3 regions of the Paenibacillus apis genome follow, and region 1 is predicted to be linked to each of the others. Evidence: predicted binding sites of a transcription regulator. Region 1 holds the regulator's gene; each other region holds the start of a gene.
What was found. The regulator NrdR, encoded in region 1, represses ribonucleotide reductase genes. The targets are predictions, from matches to a motif close to AACACNATATATNGTGTT.

Region 1 (4,565 bases):
CCCACCATAATGAGAACAATGATGCCAGCAAATAATATGATGACTCCTGTTGCAATTTTGTCTACTGTTTTCGCACTCATCGAATTGCTCTCCTTTCAAGCCAACGTACAACGAAGACGAAGACGAAGGTCATCAGCAACAGAATCAGAGCAAGCGTCCACAGGACATTGTTCTGAATCGTACCCATAACCGTGTTCCCCATGCTTAGCGTGATTACACTGGTAAGTGTGGAGGTAGATTGGAACAAGGAATTCGGAATATGCGGCGCGTTCCCGATAACCATCTGCACAGCGAGCGCCTCGCCGAATGCACGTGCCATTCCAAGCACGACTCCTGTCATCAAGGCAGGAAGCGTAGTGGGAATGACCGTTCGCGAAAGCGTCTGCCACCGGGTTGCGCCAAGCGCGTAGGAGCCTTCCTTCAGACCAGATGGCAGAGCCCGAAGCGCGTCTGTAGCAATCGAAGTCATCGTAGGCAGAATCATGACAGACAATACGGAAGCACCTGCCAAAATCCCGAGACCTTGTCCCGGAAATATATTCCGGTAAAAGGGGACAATGACACTCAGTCCGACGAATCCATAGACAACGGAAGGAATCCCGGCGAGTAGTTCAATTGCTGGCTGGAGCACCTTTTTCCCCAGGTTCGGCATAATTTCCACCATGAACAGAGCCCCGCAGATACTCAGCGGAGCAGAGATTAGCGCCGCAAGCATAGAAGTCGCAAAGGAACCGAATATGAACGGCAGGGCACCGAACATCGGCGGTTCTCCTTCCGGCTTCCACGAGGTCCCCCCGAGCATCTCAGCCAAGCTGATTCCATTCTTGAAAAATGAGCTCAGTCCCTTAGTCGCAACAAAATAGACCATAGAAAAAATGGTCACGACTAATAGAACGATACACAAGGAAGTCAGAATTTTCCCTGTCCATTCTTCGATGATATGCTGTTTCACTCTGCGGCTATCGTTGGAACGAGCCATAGTACCTCTCCCTTTGTTCAGCACAGAAAGAGGCGAATGCTCGCCTCTTTGCTGGCCTTATGTTGTTGTAGGCAATTATTTATTTGGTGATGTTGCCGTCAACATCACGTGTTACTTGCATTTTCGAAATCGGAATGTAGCCAAGTTCGACGATATCCTCATGAACTGCTTCGGAAACCATGAAGTCGAGGAACGCCTTGACAGCTCCAGTTGGCTCACCTTTTGTATACATATGCTCGTATGCCCACACCAGATAGCTGCCATTTGTTACATTCTCTTCATTTGCTTCAACGCCTTCATATTTCACAGTCTTTACGGAGTCATCCAGGTAAGAAAGAGCCAGGTAACCGATCGCGCCAGGAGTTTCAGCAACCAGCTTTTTTACGGTACCCGAGGAATCCTCTTGGATGGATCCTTCAAGATCTTCTGTCTTTGTACCCAATGCATATTTTTCAAAAGTAGCACGCGTACCGGAGCTCGATGGTCTGTTTACGATTTGGATCGCTTGATCTGAACCGCCGACTTCACTCCAGTTCTTCACTTCACCCGAGAAGATTTTAACCAATTGATCTTTGGTCAGGTTATCCACGCCTACTGCAGGATTAACAACTGCCGCCATGGCTACTACAGCTACTTGATGGTCAACCAGCTCTGCAGCCGGTCCTGCTTCAAGCTTCTCTTCTGCAAATACGTCGGAGTTACCGATATCTGCTTGGCCGCCGGAGACTTGAGTCAAGCCAGTACCGCTGCCGCCGCCTTGGACTTGAATCGATACTTTAGGATTCAGATCCATAAACTTCTTGGAAGCTTCATCAACAAGCGGTTGCAGTGCGGAAGAGCCTACTGCAAGAATGGAGCCGCTCAATTCTTCTGTTTGTTCAGGTGCTTCATTTGCTGTATTATTTGTGCTGCCGGTATTGGACGACGTATCAGGCGTATTCGAAGCTGTGTTGTTCGAGCCTTGTCCACATGCTGCAAGTGTTACAGTCAATAAAATCGTCATAACCAACATCAAACTTTTCTTCATGATTCAGGTTTCCCCCTTATTTGTTTGTACAATATCGATTATAAGAAGCAAGTATAAAGGTCGTGTATTGGTTATGTTAACGCAATGTAAAAAATTCATACGTCATTCCGCGATGTTTTTGCTTCAACTTTTATATCAGGTTGAACTGTAGCTGAATGCAAAAAAGGATTTGACCGAAAACGGGTTCGGTCAAATCCTTTTTTGTGATTATAGAATCTATGCTGCTAAGTGATGCAGCGTCTTATGCAGGCGGCGGCTCCCAAGCCAAGAACGGCTCCTGTCAACCCTAAGAGAGCTACAGTCAGAACAAGCCGGCTTGGCTGCAACTCCATCAGGAAAGACACACTGCTGCCCAGGGTGGTCCCCGCCAAGAAGCCAATAGCGAGGCCTGCCGGTGTTAACGATTTCAAGATGGAAGCGGAATCTTCCTTCATCTCGATTACTCACCTCATTACATTAATGCTCAGGACTCATCATCCGTATTTTTAGACAGCAGGCCCTTCAGTTCCTTCATGAACATATTGATGTCCTTAAACTGTCTGTACACAGATGCAAAACGAACATAAGCCACTTCGTCTACCGGATAGAGCTGCTCCATGACCAGCTCTCCGATCCCGCGGCTCTCTACTTCAGCATTCGCAGATTGACGCATGGAGCGTTCGACCTCCGATACAATCGACTCCAATTGTTCCACCGAGACCGGACGCTTCTCGCAAGCCCGGATCAGACCGCGCAGCATCTTCTCCCTGCTAAATTCTTCCCGGCTTCCGTCCTTCTTAATCACAATAAGCGGCATTTCTTCAACCATTTCAAAGGTAGTAAAGCGGCGATTGCACTTCTCACATTCACGCCGCCGGCGAATCGAGCGATTTTCATTGGCCGGGCGGGAATCCAGCACCTTCGTTCCAAGGTAGTCGCAATAAGGACATTTCAAGGTCTTCTGCTCCTTTCCAATATATAACTGTAAGATTCAGTAATGAACTTCACGCTTGCCGAGCATAATACTGTTACCAACTCAAGGAGGTGAACAACAACATGGCCCAAAACAATTCATCTAATAACCTGGTGGTGAAGCAAGCTTCCGGAGCGCTGGAGCAAATGAAATATGAGGTTGCTCAAGAGCTGGGCATTGCTTTCCCGCAAGACGGTTACGCTGGTAACTTGACCTCTTACGAAAACGGTTCGATCGGTGGTTATATTACAAAACGTCTGGTGACTCTGGCCGAACAACAATTGGCAGGTCAATTTAAATAACGGACAAATATAACTTCTGAACGAGCACGGAAGCACAGATGGCGAATGCCTTCTTGTGCTTCCTTTTTTTAAACTTCCCAGATCAGAAATCCGAATAGATCCTTGAATATTGCTTGTAATAATGTGCAACCCGCTGCACATAGTGCCTTGTCTCACCAAACGGAATATTCTTCGCAGTCTCCAGCTTGCCGTCCCAACGGCCGCTTTTGAGCCAATTCTTCACATTCGTCGGACCGGCGTTATAGGCAGCAATCATAGCAATCATATTGCCATCAAATTGATCGCCTAACCAGTCCAAGTACCAAGTTCCAATCTGTATATTCAAGCCGCTTTCTTCTTTCACCCTGCTCAATTCCACTTCATCCATCTTCGCCTTCTGTACAACCCAATCCGCTGTATCCGGCATGATCTGCATAATGCCAAGCGCTCCCTTTGGAGATTCCGCCCCCGGCTTATAGTTCGTCTCTACCTTAATAATCGCAGCTACAACCAGGGGGTCCAGTCCATAAGTTCCTGCATGCGTCCGGATTTCTTCCTTATAATAGATCGGATAGAATAAGGCCAACCAAGAAGAATTAAAGAACAGGATCACGATAAAGCCTAACAACAACATCAACAGAACTCTCTTTTTTCTCAGCCACCTCATAAAACCCGGCTCCGCCAGAAATCATCGATTTGACTCTCGGTCTCTTCATAACTCCGGCTATTATCAATCAAAATATCCGCTCGTCTTCTCTTCTCCTCGATATTCATCTGTGCAGCAAGCCTTAGCTCTGCTTCTTGCACCGTCAACGCATCCCGTTGCATGAGACGCTCCAACTGGAGAGACTGCGGTACATAGACCACCATAATCTCCTCGTACAAATTCTCAAGTCCTGACTCGTATAGCAAGGGGATATCGGCAACCACCAGGCGTTCAGGGTTTTCCCGCTCCAAGGCATCCAGTTCCGCCTTCATCTCCCTGCGAATCGCCGGATGCGTAATGTCCTCAAGCGCTTTCCGCTCCACGGGGTCCGAGAACACAATCTCTCCAAGCCGTTTGCGATTTAATTGGCCACCCGCCAGCAATACGGTTTCGCCAAACCTTTCAACAACTTTTGCAAGTACAGGATGACCGGGCTCCATGATTCTTCTGGCTACCACATCCGCATCAATCAATGCAGCGCCGCGTGCAACGAGCATTTGTGAGACGGTACTCTTGCCGGTGGCAATGCCTCCCGTAAGTCCGATATTCACAGCATTCACTCCATTCCCGCAGGCTGGCATTCCGGGCAGTAATGGGTTCCCCGCCCGGCCAGCGTAATC
Region 2 (4,565 bases), on a different contig from region 1:
GCTTAAAATGGAGCTACCAACAAGGGACTATTACACTTTCTTATAAATAACAATTCGAGCAGCGCAAAGCTAACAGCCCCCGCCTTGAACTTCAAGACGAGGGCTGTTTTGTATTTTCTCTGTTTATAGGGGCATTAGTACAGCCTGCTTGGATCGCAAGCTTTCACGCACATCGATCACGCGCTGATTGTCGGAGCCCCTCCACTTTAACTTCAGATTGCGCCGTTCCAGAACAAATTTTCCGTCGATCAGAACGTCGCAGTAGGTTAACAGTTCCCGCCTGCTTTCGTCCGCGACAATCTCTTCGAACGTATAACCCGACCAGACCCAGATATCCTTGCCGCTGCATTCGCTCTGAACCCTGGAGACAAGCCGCAGCAGTCCGTCGACATTCTGAAACGGCTCTCCGCCTAATATGGACAAGCCGGCAATATGAACATCCGGCATATTCAAATCGCCAATGATCTGCTCTTCCAGTTCTTCCGTATAGGGCTTTCCGTAATTAAAGTTCCATGTGGCTGCATTAAAGCAGCCTTTGCAGTGATGCGTACAGCCTGATGTAAATATCGAATGCCGAAGTCCTCTCCCATTGATGACGTCAAATCTTTTATAATCCGCGATGTACATAAGCGTCACATATGCTTCACGCGGGAGAGCACTTCTTTTTGCTTGCCCGCATTGAACGGCCGTTGGCTCGGCTCCGACAGATAACCGCAGCAGCGCCGGATGACGGAAGAGGTTTTCGGATTAGAATTGCCGCAGTTTGGACATTCAAAGCCGGTGTTGGTTGCTTCAAACTCCCCTTCAAACCCGCACTCCAGGCATTTGTCGGTCGGCGTGTTCGTACCGAAGTAGGGCACCCGTTCATAAGCGTAATCCCATACCGCTTCCAGCGCCTCCGGATTGTTGACGAGCGAATCAAATTCGCAGTACGTAATAAATCCGCCATTGGCATACTGAGGATAATCCTTCTCAAATTCGATCTTTTCAAAAGGAGTTACTTTCTTGTTCACGTCGAGATGGAAGGAGTTCGTATAATACCCCTTATCCGTCACTCCATCCATATGGCCGAACTTCTCCTCATCCAGCTTGCAGAACCGGTAGCATAGCGATTCCGCCGGTGTGGAATACAAGCTGAAGCCGTAACCGGTCTCCTCTTTCCACTGCTCGGCTTTTTGGCTTAAGTGCTGTACGATTTGCAGCCCTTTTTTTCGTAATTCCTCATCATCAAAAAGGCAGGTGCCGTACAGAGCCATCATCGTTTCATGAATCCCGATATAGCCTAAAGAAATGCTGGCTCGGCCGTTCTTAAGCAGATGATCGATCGTGTCCTCCGGTTGAAGGCGGCTGCCCGCCGCTCCCTCCATGTACAAAATAGGAGCCACCTTTGCTTTCACGCCTTTTAAGCGCTCGATGCGATACATCAGCCCTTCCTTGCACACTTCCAGCAGTTCGTCCAAGAGTCGATAGAAGGCGGCTTCGGAGCCGTTCGCTTTGACTGCGATCCGCGGCAAATTGGCGGTTACTACCCCCATATTAAACCGGCCGTCATGCAGTTCCTCCCCGTTTTCTTCATATCTGCCCAGAAATGAGCGGCAGCCCATTGGAAACTTGAAAGAACCGGTAATTTCTTTTACTTTCGGAACGGAAATAATGTCGGGATACATCCGTAATGTGCTGCATTTTAAAGCCAGCTGTTTGATATCGTAGTTGGGATCCCCGGGCTTTAAATTGACTCCCTCTTCCAGGCCGAAGATCAGCTTAGGGAAAATGGCGGTTTTCCCGTCTCTTCCCAGCCCGCGGATCCGGTTCTGCAAAATAGCGATCTGGATCTGGCGCTCCGCCCAAGACAATCCGCGTCCGAAGCCAAACGTGCTGAATGGCGTTTGTCCGTTGGCGCTTACCAGCGTATTGATTTCATATTCAAGGGATTGAAATGCATCATAGGTTTCTTTTTCGGTCAATTTCTTCGCATATTCGAGACAACGAGGGTATTTCTTATGTAGATTAGCATTTTCCCAGGAAACATCGATGGCTTCGATTTCTTCTTCTTCAAGCATATACAGCCATTCCAGGCCTTTGCGATAATGCTTTTTAAAAGATTCAAACACATATGGAGCCAAAATGACATCAATCTCATTAATCGTATTGCCGCCATAGATGTGACTCGCCACTTGCGCGATAATCTGGGCGGTAATGGCTGTGGCGGTTGTAATCGACTTGGGGGTTTCGATTTGGGCGTTGCCCAGCTTGAACCCGTTCTCAAGCATTCCCTTCAGATCGATCAGCATGCAGTTATAAATCGGAAAATAGGGGCTGTAATCCTGATCGTGAAAATGAAGGTCGCCGCTGTTGTGGGCTTCGACGACCCGCTTAGGGATCATGTAGGTCTGGGCGAAGTCCTTAGCCATGATACCTGCAAGCAGATCACGCTGCGTAGGTATCGTTGCCCCATCCTTATTGGAATTCTCCTTCAATACCTCTTCATTGGTGAGCTCCAGAAGCCCGAGCACCTTCTTATCCAGGCTGCTGCGTTCGCGCCGTTTCAAGGTTCTGACCTCGCGATAGCCGATGTAGGCCTCGGCAGCGTCTTTTCTTCGGCTATTCATCAGAGCGGATTGAACCTCGTCCTGAATATGCTCGATATCCACCTTCTCCAGCTTGGAAATTTTCCGCGTCACTTTGTCGGCTATCTTTTGTGCCAATTCGGAATCGCCTTTTTTCCTCGTACTATTCATGGCTGCGCAAATCGCATCGATGATTTTCTGCTGATTGAAAGCTACCTCTGAACCGTCTCGCTTAATAACTATCATGAGTTCCATCCTTTGTAATGATTTTAAAATCAGGTGTTCAACTAGAGGGAAGTCTAAGCTCATAGTCCCGCTTGTCCAGAAAGTATACCCTTTTAAAAATCAACTTACAGTGATTATGAACACTGCAGAAGGCGAAATACTACTATATATAGTGTTGATGTTAAAGGTGTACCCCAAAAAGGAGCCGCCTCAAAAATCCATCTGGATTTAGAAGCAGCTCCTTTATTCATTTAAATCTTTGATTTTAGCAAGACTATCTCACTTGTTCCTTGGATTGTTCTTTGCTCTGCTCTTTATTCTGATCCTTTGCGTGCGTCCTCACATGTCCCTTGCCATGCTCTTTATTAGATTCTTGGGCGTGCTCCTTGCTTTGCTCTTTGGTCCCGGAATCCTTGGCCTTCTGCAGAACAAAGTATTTGCAGCCAAAATTACAGTATTCATTAATATAATCCGTAATGCCTGAATAGGCCGTATCGCGGTTCGCCTTCGGATGATTATCGCGCAGGAACCCCTTCAGTCTCAGCTTCTCATAGCCCCAGTCTCCGATAATGTAATCATACCGGTCCAGCACCTCGCTGTATCTTTGTTTGAACGCCTCGGCATCCCAGGCATCCTTGTAATTCTGAATCAACTCATATGTTTTACCGCCGATTTGAATCATTGTTCTACCTCCAGTCCCGCCTGCACAGAAGCGGGCATTCCTTCTTTATGGCTCTTCGTTTATCCTATTTAAGGTTTCAAGCGCAGCATCCATCATCATCTTGAAGAACCCTCACCCTTGCGGTATAAGCTTGCAATGCCATTAATTATATCATGAATCTACTGGAAATAACTATATATCATCATTCCCGGAATTCACTCCGCTTATGAGAATAACACTACTTATGGAATAAAAACGCAGCAATTACATCAAGCTAAAAGGACAGCATTTACCCAAAGGAGGAGAGCTTCCTTGAGATCGCATCCCAGAACCTGCGGCATGCTTGCAAGATATCTGATCTGTCTGGTCCTGCCTGCCATACTATGCGCTGCTCCGGGGTTAGGCACCGCACGGGCTGCAGCCAACGAAGCCGGCAGCACCGTAGCTGAACCGAGCATCTATGAGCTCAGGCATTCCTTGTACAAGGAGATCGGCATGCTAACCAAGGTCCCATGGCACTGGCTGGCTGCCGTCGACCAATATGAGCGTTCGATAACACCGCGAAAGCAAGCAGAAGGAGACAGCAAGCGTCTCCTCGGCATCCGGTTCAAGGATTCATTCTGGACCGGTAAGCTGAATCCCGATCCGGAGGATAAAAATCCCGCAACGATCGGTTTGTTCGGAGGAGCCGGTAAGGACGCGACCGCCGACGGGCTGGCCGATCCCGGCAATGATCGGGATGCCTTATACACATTGGCCTCTTATTTGAGCAATAACGGGTATGAGGAAGAAGACTTCCGCATCGCCTTATGGCGGTACTATCAGAGCGATTCTGCGGTAACCCGAATTCGGCAGTTCGCCAAAATATTCAATACCTACGGGCCGGTCGATTTCCTCAAAGGCGCCTTTCCCCTCCCAGTGAGAAGCACCTATACGTATAAGGATACCTGGGGAGACCGGCGCGGTTGGGGCGGACTAAGAACCCATGAGGGTACGGATTTGTTTGCTCCATACGGTGTGCCGGTTCGCAGCGTTTGCTACGGAATCATTGAAACAAAGGGCTGGAACCCCTATGGGGGGTGGCGAATCGGGATCCGCGACTTACAAAACCA
Region 3 (4,565 bases), on a different contig from region 1:
AGATCTCGCTTGGCACGCCGTTCAGATCATTGATCGTGATGTAGGCCATGCCGAATGGCGTATTAATTTTATAGGTTGCTCCGTGGAGCACTTGCGGGCGCTTCTTGTACTGCGTATCGTTCACTTGCTTCTCCGGTGCCGGAGCGGAAGGCGTTACGCCAAGCGTCTCACTGACGCCGTTCAGCGTCTCTTGCTCAGCTGCGGAAGCCGCACCCTCAAACGCTGCCGGTTCCTCCGTTGCAGGCTTGCTCTCCGCAGCCTTGTCTTCCTTCTTCTCGGTCTGAAGCACCTGAACGTCACGGCTTCCGTCGCGATAAATGGTCACGCCCTTGCAGCCCAGATCAAAGGCCAGCTCATACAGCTTCTTCGTGTCCTCGACCGTGAAATCAGCAGGACAGTTCGCCGTCTTCGAGATCGAGCTGTCCACCCAGCGCTGGATGGCAGCCTGGGAACGAATATGATCCTCGGCGGACAAATCCATGGCGGTTACAAAATAATCCGGCAGCTGCTCACCCGGATGGGCATCCATCCATTCCTGGGCGATAGGCACAAATTGCTCGTCGAAGCCTAGCCGGCTCTGACGGAAATATTTGAAGGCAAAGTAAGGCTCGATCCCCGTCGAAGTACCGACCATGGTGCCCGTGCTTCCGGTAGGCGCCTGGGTAATGATCGTGACATTGCGGATGCCCTTCTCCCTAACGGCCTCGCCGACCTCAGGATAGACCTCGGTCATAACCTTCATAAATCCGCTCTGTAAATATTTGTCCGCTTCAAAGGCAGGGAAGGCTCCCTTCTCTGCTGCAATATCGGCCGAAGCGAGATATGCTTCCTTAGCGATGAAGCCGTACAGCTTGTCTAGGAAGACTAAAGATTCCGGGCTGCCATAACGGATCTTGAGCTTGATCATCAGCTCGGCCAAGCCCATCGTCCCCAGACCGACACGGCGTTCCTTCTTCTGGTTCTTCTCATTTTCCTCAAAATGATACGGGGTCTTGCTAATGACATTATCCAGGAAACGCACAGAATACCGCGTAGTTGTAGCCAGTTCGTCCCACGCCACATCCTGAGCTGCTTCATCATAGAATTTCGACAGATTCATCGCGGACAGGTTGCATACGCCCCAGCCTGGCAAGCCCTGCTCACCGCAAGGATTCGTGCAGATGATCGGATTGAAATACCAGCTGTTCGACATCTGGTTGTAATATTCCATGAACACCACGCCCGGCTCCGCCGATTTCCAGGCCGATTCCATGATCGTGTGCCAGACCTCGCGGGCTTTTACCGTTTTGTAGTGGATTACCTTATGACCTGCGGCCTTCCACTTGTCCAGATCGCCGTCCCACAGCTCATTGTAGTTCTCAACCGTTGTATCCGGGAAGACGAGCTCCCAATTCAGATCCTCCTTCACGGCCTTCATAAAGCCGTTGCTTACGCAGACCGACAGGTTGGCATTCGTCACTTGACCCATGGTCTGCTTGACGGTAATGAAATCCAGCAGATCCGGATGCCAATCATTAATCATCAGCATCAGAGCGCCGCGGCGGCTGCCGCCTTGCTCGATCAAGCCCGTTGTATAGCTGAACAGCCCGCCCCAGGATACCGCGCCGCTGGAAGAACCGTTCACACCTTTTACAATAGCCCGGCGCGGACGCAGCGAGCTCAGGTTAATCCCGACTCCGCCTCCCCGAGCCATAATCTCGGTCATTTCCGTCAATGTCTCCATAATCCCGCCGCGGCTGTCCTTCGGAGAAGGAATAACGTAGCAGTTGAACAGGGTCAGCTCATCGCTCGCTCCGGCTCCGGCTGCGATCCGGCCGCCGGGAACCAGCTTCCAGTCATCCAGAATATAACGGAACTTCTCTTCCCATTCCTGTTGCAGCTCAGGCGTCGCTTCTACAGAAGCCATCGCCCCAGCCAGACGGTCCCACATTTCCTCAGGCGTCTTCTCAATATTCAGCGTCAGCTTCTCCACATCGGATTTGACGATTTCTCCCTTGCGGGTCTTGACCGTCACGATGCGCCCTTCGCGGGCAATGACCTCGCCGACCTCTTTGGTCGGGAACTTCGGATCATCCTTCGTCAGCACCAGCACCACATCGCCTACCTTGGCATTGGCCGGGTCCGCATCCTTCCAAGCATATCTATCCAGAAATATTTTCTCGCTGAGCCCTTCCAGAGTATGTTTTTGTGTCGTTGTCAAAGGGAACACCTCTTTTAAAATATTATTTAATCCATGTCCAGCCATGAACAAAAAAAGTTCGGTCACCTGTCGACAAAATCATCATCCGCAAGCCCGGCACAGGCACGCTCATTTTGCGGCTATTTCATCAACCTTTAACCGTTCTTCTTGCCCGACAAATCATCGAATTTATGTAATGAAATCTACATATAGTGTCTATCGACCATTATACTACACCATATTTCGTTATCATAGCCTATTTTTGCGATTGGGAGCTTCGACCCACCCCTTGTCTAAAAATAGACCTGCTGCTGCATCAGCAATGCCAATTCGACTTTCACCGCCGCAAGTTATGAAGAACTCTCTTTATGTCCATACTACTCCTACTGCGTTCTACGAAACAGGAAAAGGGAGGTTTTCAACATGAAGCCGCATCACTCCGAGTTGGACGCTCCTGCTGCCAAACCCGCTTCCGGCAAGGTTCCGATCCAGTTCGACCGAAGCTGGTACGACGAGCTCCAAGGCAGACTTGACAAGGGTGGTCCTTGGGATGACTGGCAGCTATTTCAGCTGGCCAAACAGGCGGAGGAGGCTTCCCTCGTCACCAGCTTTGAAGAGATGATCTGCCTCAAGCATCTTCAGCAGGTCACACCGCTTCCGCATCAGGTCGATACGGCGCGCAAGGTGCTGTTCGAGATGCGGGGAAGAGCCATCCTGGCCGATGAAGTCGGTCTCGGCAAGACCATTGAAGCCGGACTTATTTTAAAGGAATACATTGTCCGCGGACTTGTGCAAAAGGTGTTAATCCTCGTACCCGCCTCCCTGGTGCTCCAATGGGTGCGGGAGCTGAACCAGAAGTTTGCTATTCCGGCCGTAGCCCAGAAAAAGGCGCACTCCTGGCAAAATCCGGTCGTGGTCGCCTCGATCGATACCGCCAAGCGGGACCCTCACCGCGACATCCTGCTAGGCAGCGAGTACGACATGGTCATTGTCGACGAAGCGCATAAGCTCAAGAACAAGAAGACCACCAACTATCAATTCATGCTCAAGCTCCGCAAAAAATATTGTCTGCTCCTGACAGCTACGCCGGTACAGAACGACCTCGGGGAGCTGTTCAATCTCATTACCCTGCTCAAGCCGGGACAGCTCGGAGGGCAGAGTGATTTTACATCCAACTTCGTCTTCGAGAAGAGAGTGCCGAAGAACGGCGAACAGCTTAAGGAAGAGTTGTCCAAAATCATGATCCGCAACCGGCGGGGAGACGGTGAGCTGGATTTTACGAAGCGTCATGTGAAAAATATTGAAGTCGAGCTTTCACCCGAAGAAATGGAATTGTATGACGGGGTTACTCGCTTTGTCAAAGACCAATATCAGGCAGCCGGCGGCAACCTCAGCAGCATGCTGTCTCTCGTCACCCTCCAGCGGGAGGTGTGCAGCAGCCGGGATGCCGTATTCGTAACCCTCGTGAATCTGGCCAAGAAGCTGGCTCCCGATTCCCCGCTGCGGGACAGAATCTGGGAGCTGGTCGCCTTGATCAAGGCGATTAAGGCCAACAGCAAGGCCGAGCAAGCGATGAAGCTTATCCGGGAGATGGATGACAAGGTGATTCTGTTCACCGAGTACCGCGCCACCCAGGAATATCTGTTGAACTATTTCAAGGAACGCAACATGATCGCAGTCCCCTACCGCGGCGGGATGAACCGGGGCAAGAAGGACTGGATGATGGACCTGTTCCGCGGCAGAGCCCAGGTCATGATCGCCACCGAGGCCGGAGGCGAAGGCATCAACCTGCAATTTTGCCACCAGATGATCAACTTCGATCTGCCCTGGAATCCGATGCGGGTCGAGCAGCGGATCGGACGCGTTCACCGGCTGGGTCAGCAGAATGACGTTCAGATCTACAACTTATCCACCAAGGGAACCATTGAGGAGCACATCCTGAGACTGCTTCACGAGAAGATCAACATGTTCGAGATGGTTATCGGGCAGCTTGATGTCATTCTGGAGCGGTTCGAGAAAGGCAGCTCCTTGGAGAAAAGCCTGTACAAAATCATGCTGGAATCCAGCAGCAACGATGAAATAGCCCGTAAAGTCGATTCACTGGGCCAGTCCCTGGAGCATATCCGCACCGAACTGGATGAACAGGCAGATGGACCCGGGGAAAATGACGGGCTCCAACAGCTGATGGGAGGTTGATCGCCATGACGATGTCACAGGAGCAAATCCGTGACTATTGCAAGACTTATCTGGAAGCAACCGCATGCCAGTTTCTTGAAAAATCACCCTATCACGTTACCGTCAAGCTCTCTCCGCAGGCCGATAAGGAACTGACTAACCGGCCGTATTATTGGGGCTTTGTGGAACGGATGGGCATCGAGCCGGAGAC

Region 2: a site for NrdR is predicted at 2,952-2,969, ahead of nrdD (anaerobic ribonucleoside-triphosphate reductase). Genes of this name have one in related genera too.
Region 3: a site for NrdR is predicted at 2,379-2,396, ahead of KI362_RS02860 (adenosylcobalamin-dependent ribonucleoside-diphosphate reductase). Genes of this name have one in related genera too.

What each region holds. Positions count from the first base shown of each region.
Region 1 covers NZ_BORS01000028.1:13,362-17,926, reverse strand. The annotation lists gene pstA (phosphate ABC transporter permease PstA) at 1-80, opposite strand, end outside; gene pstC (phosphate ABC transporter permease subunit PstC) at 77-979, opposite strand; gene KI362_RS24220 (phosphate ABC transporter substrate-binding protein) at 1,059-2,006, opposite strand; gene KI362_RS24215 (hypothetical protein) at 2,231-2,440, opposite strand; gene nrdR (transcriptional regulator NrdR) at 2,470-2,940, opposite strand; gene KI362_RS24205 (alpha/beta-type small acid-soluble spore protein) at 3,042-3,260, shown strand; gene KI362_RS24200 (lytic transglycosylase domain-containing protein) at 3,343-3,906, opposite strand; gene coaE (dephospho-CoA kinase) at 3,903-4,496, opposite strand; gene mutM (DNA-formamidopyrimidine glycosylase) at 4,502-4,565, opposite strand, start outside.
Region 2 covers NZ_BORS01000013.1:156,407-160,971, reverse strand. The annotation lists gene KI362_RS18705 (S41 family peptidase) at 1-50, shown strand, start outside; gene nrdG (anaerobic ribonucleoside-triphosphate reductase activating protein) at 124-627, opposite strand; gene nrdD (anaerobic ribonucleoside-triphosphate reductase) at 633-2,813, opposite strand; gene KI362_RS18690 (YutD family protein) at 3,067-3,474, opposite strand; gene KI362_RS18685 (M23 family metallopeptidase) at 3,793-4,565, shown strand, end outside.
Region 3 covers NZ_BORS01000002.1:41,614-46,178, forward strand. The annotation lists gene KI362_RS02860 (adenosylcobalamin-dependent ribonucleoside-diphosphate reductase) at 1-2,245, opposite strand, end outside; gene KI362_RS02865 (DEAD/DEAH box helicase) at 2,603-4,375, shown strand; gene KI362_RS02870 (YqhG family protein) at 4,381-4,565, shown strand, end outside.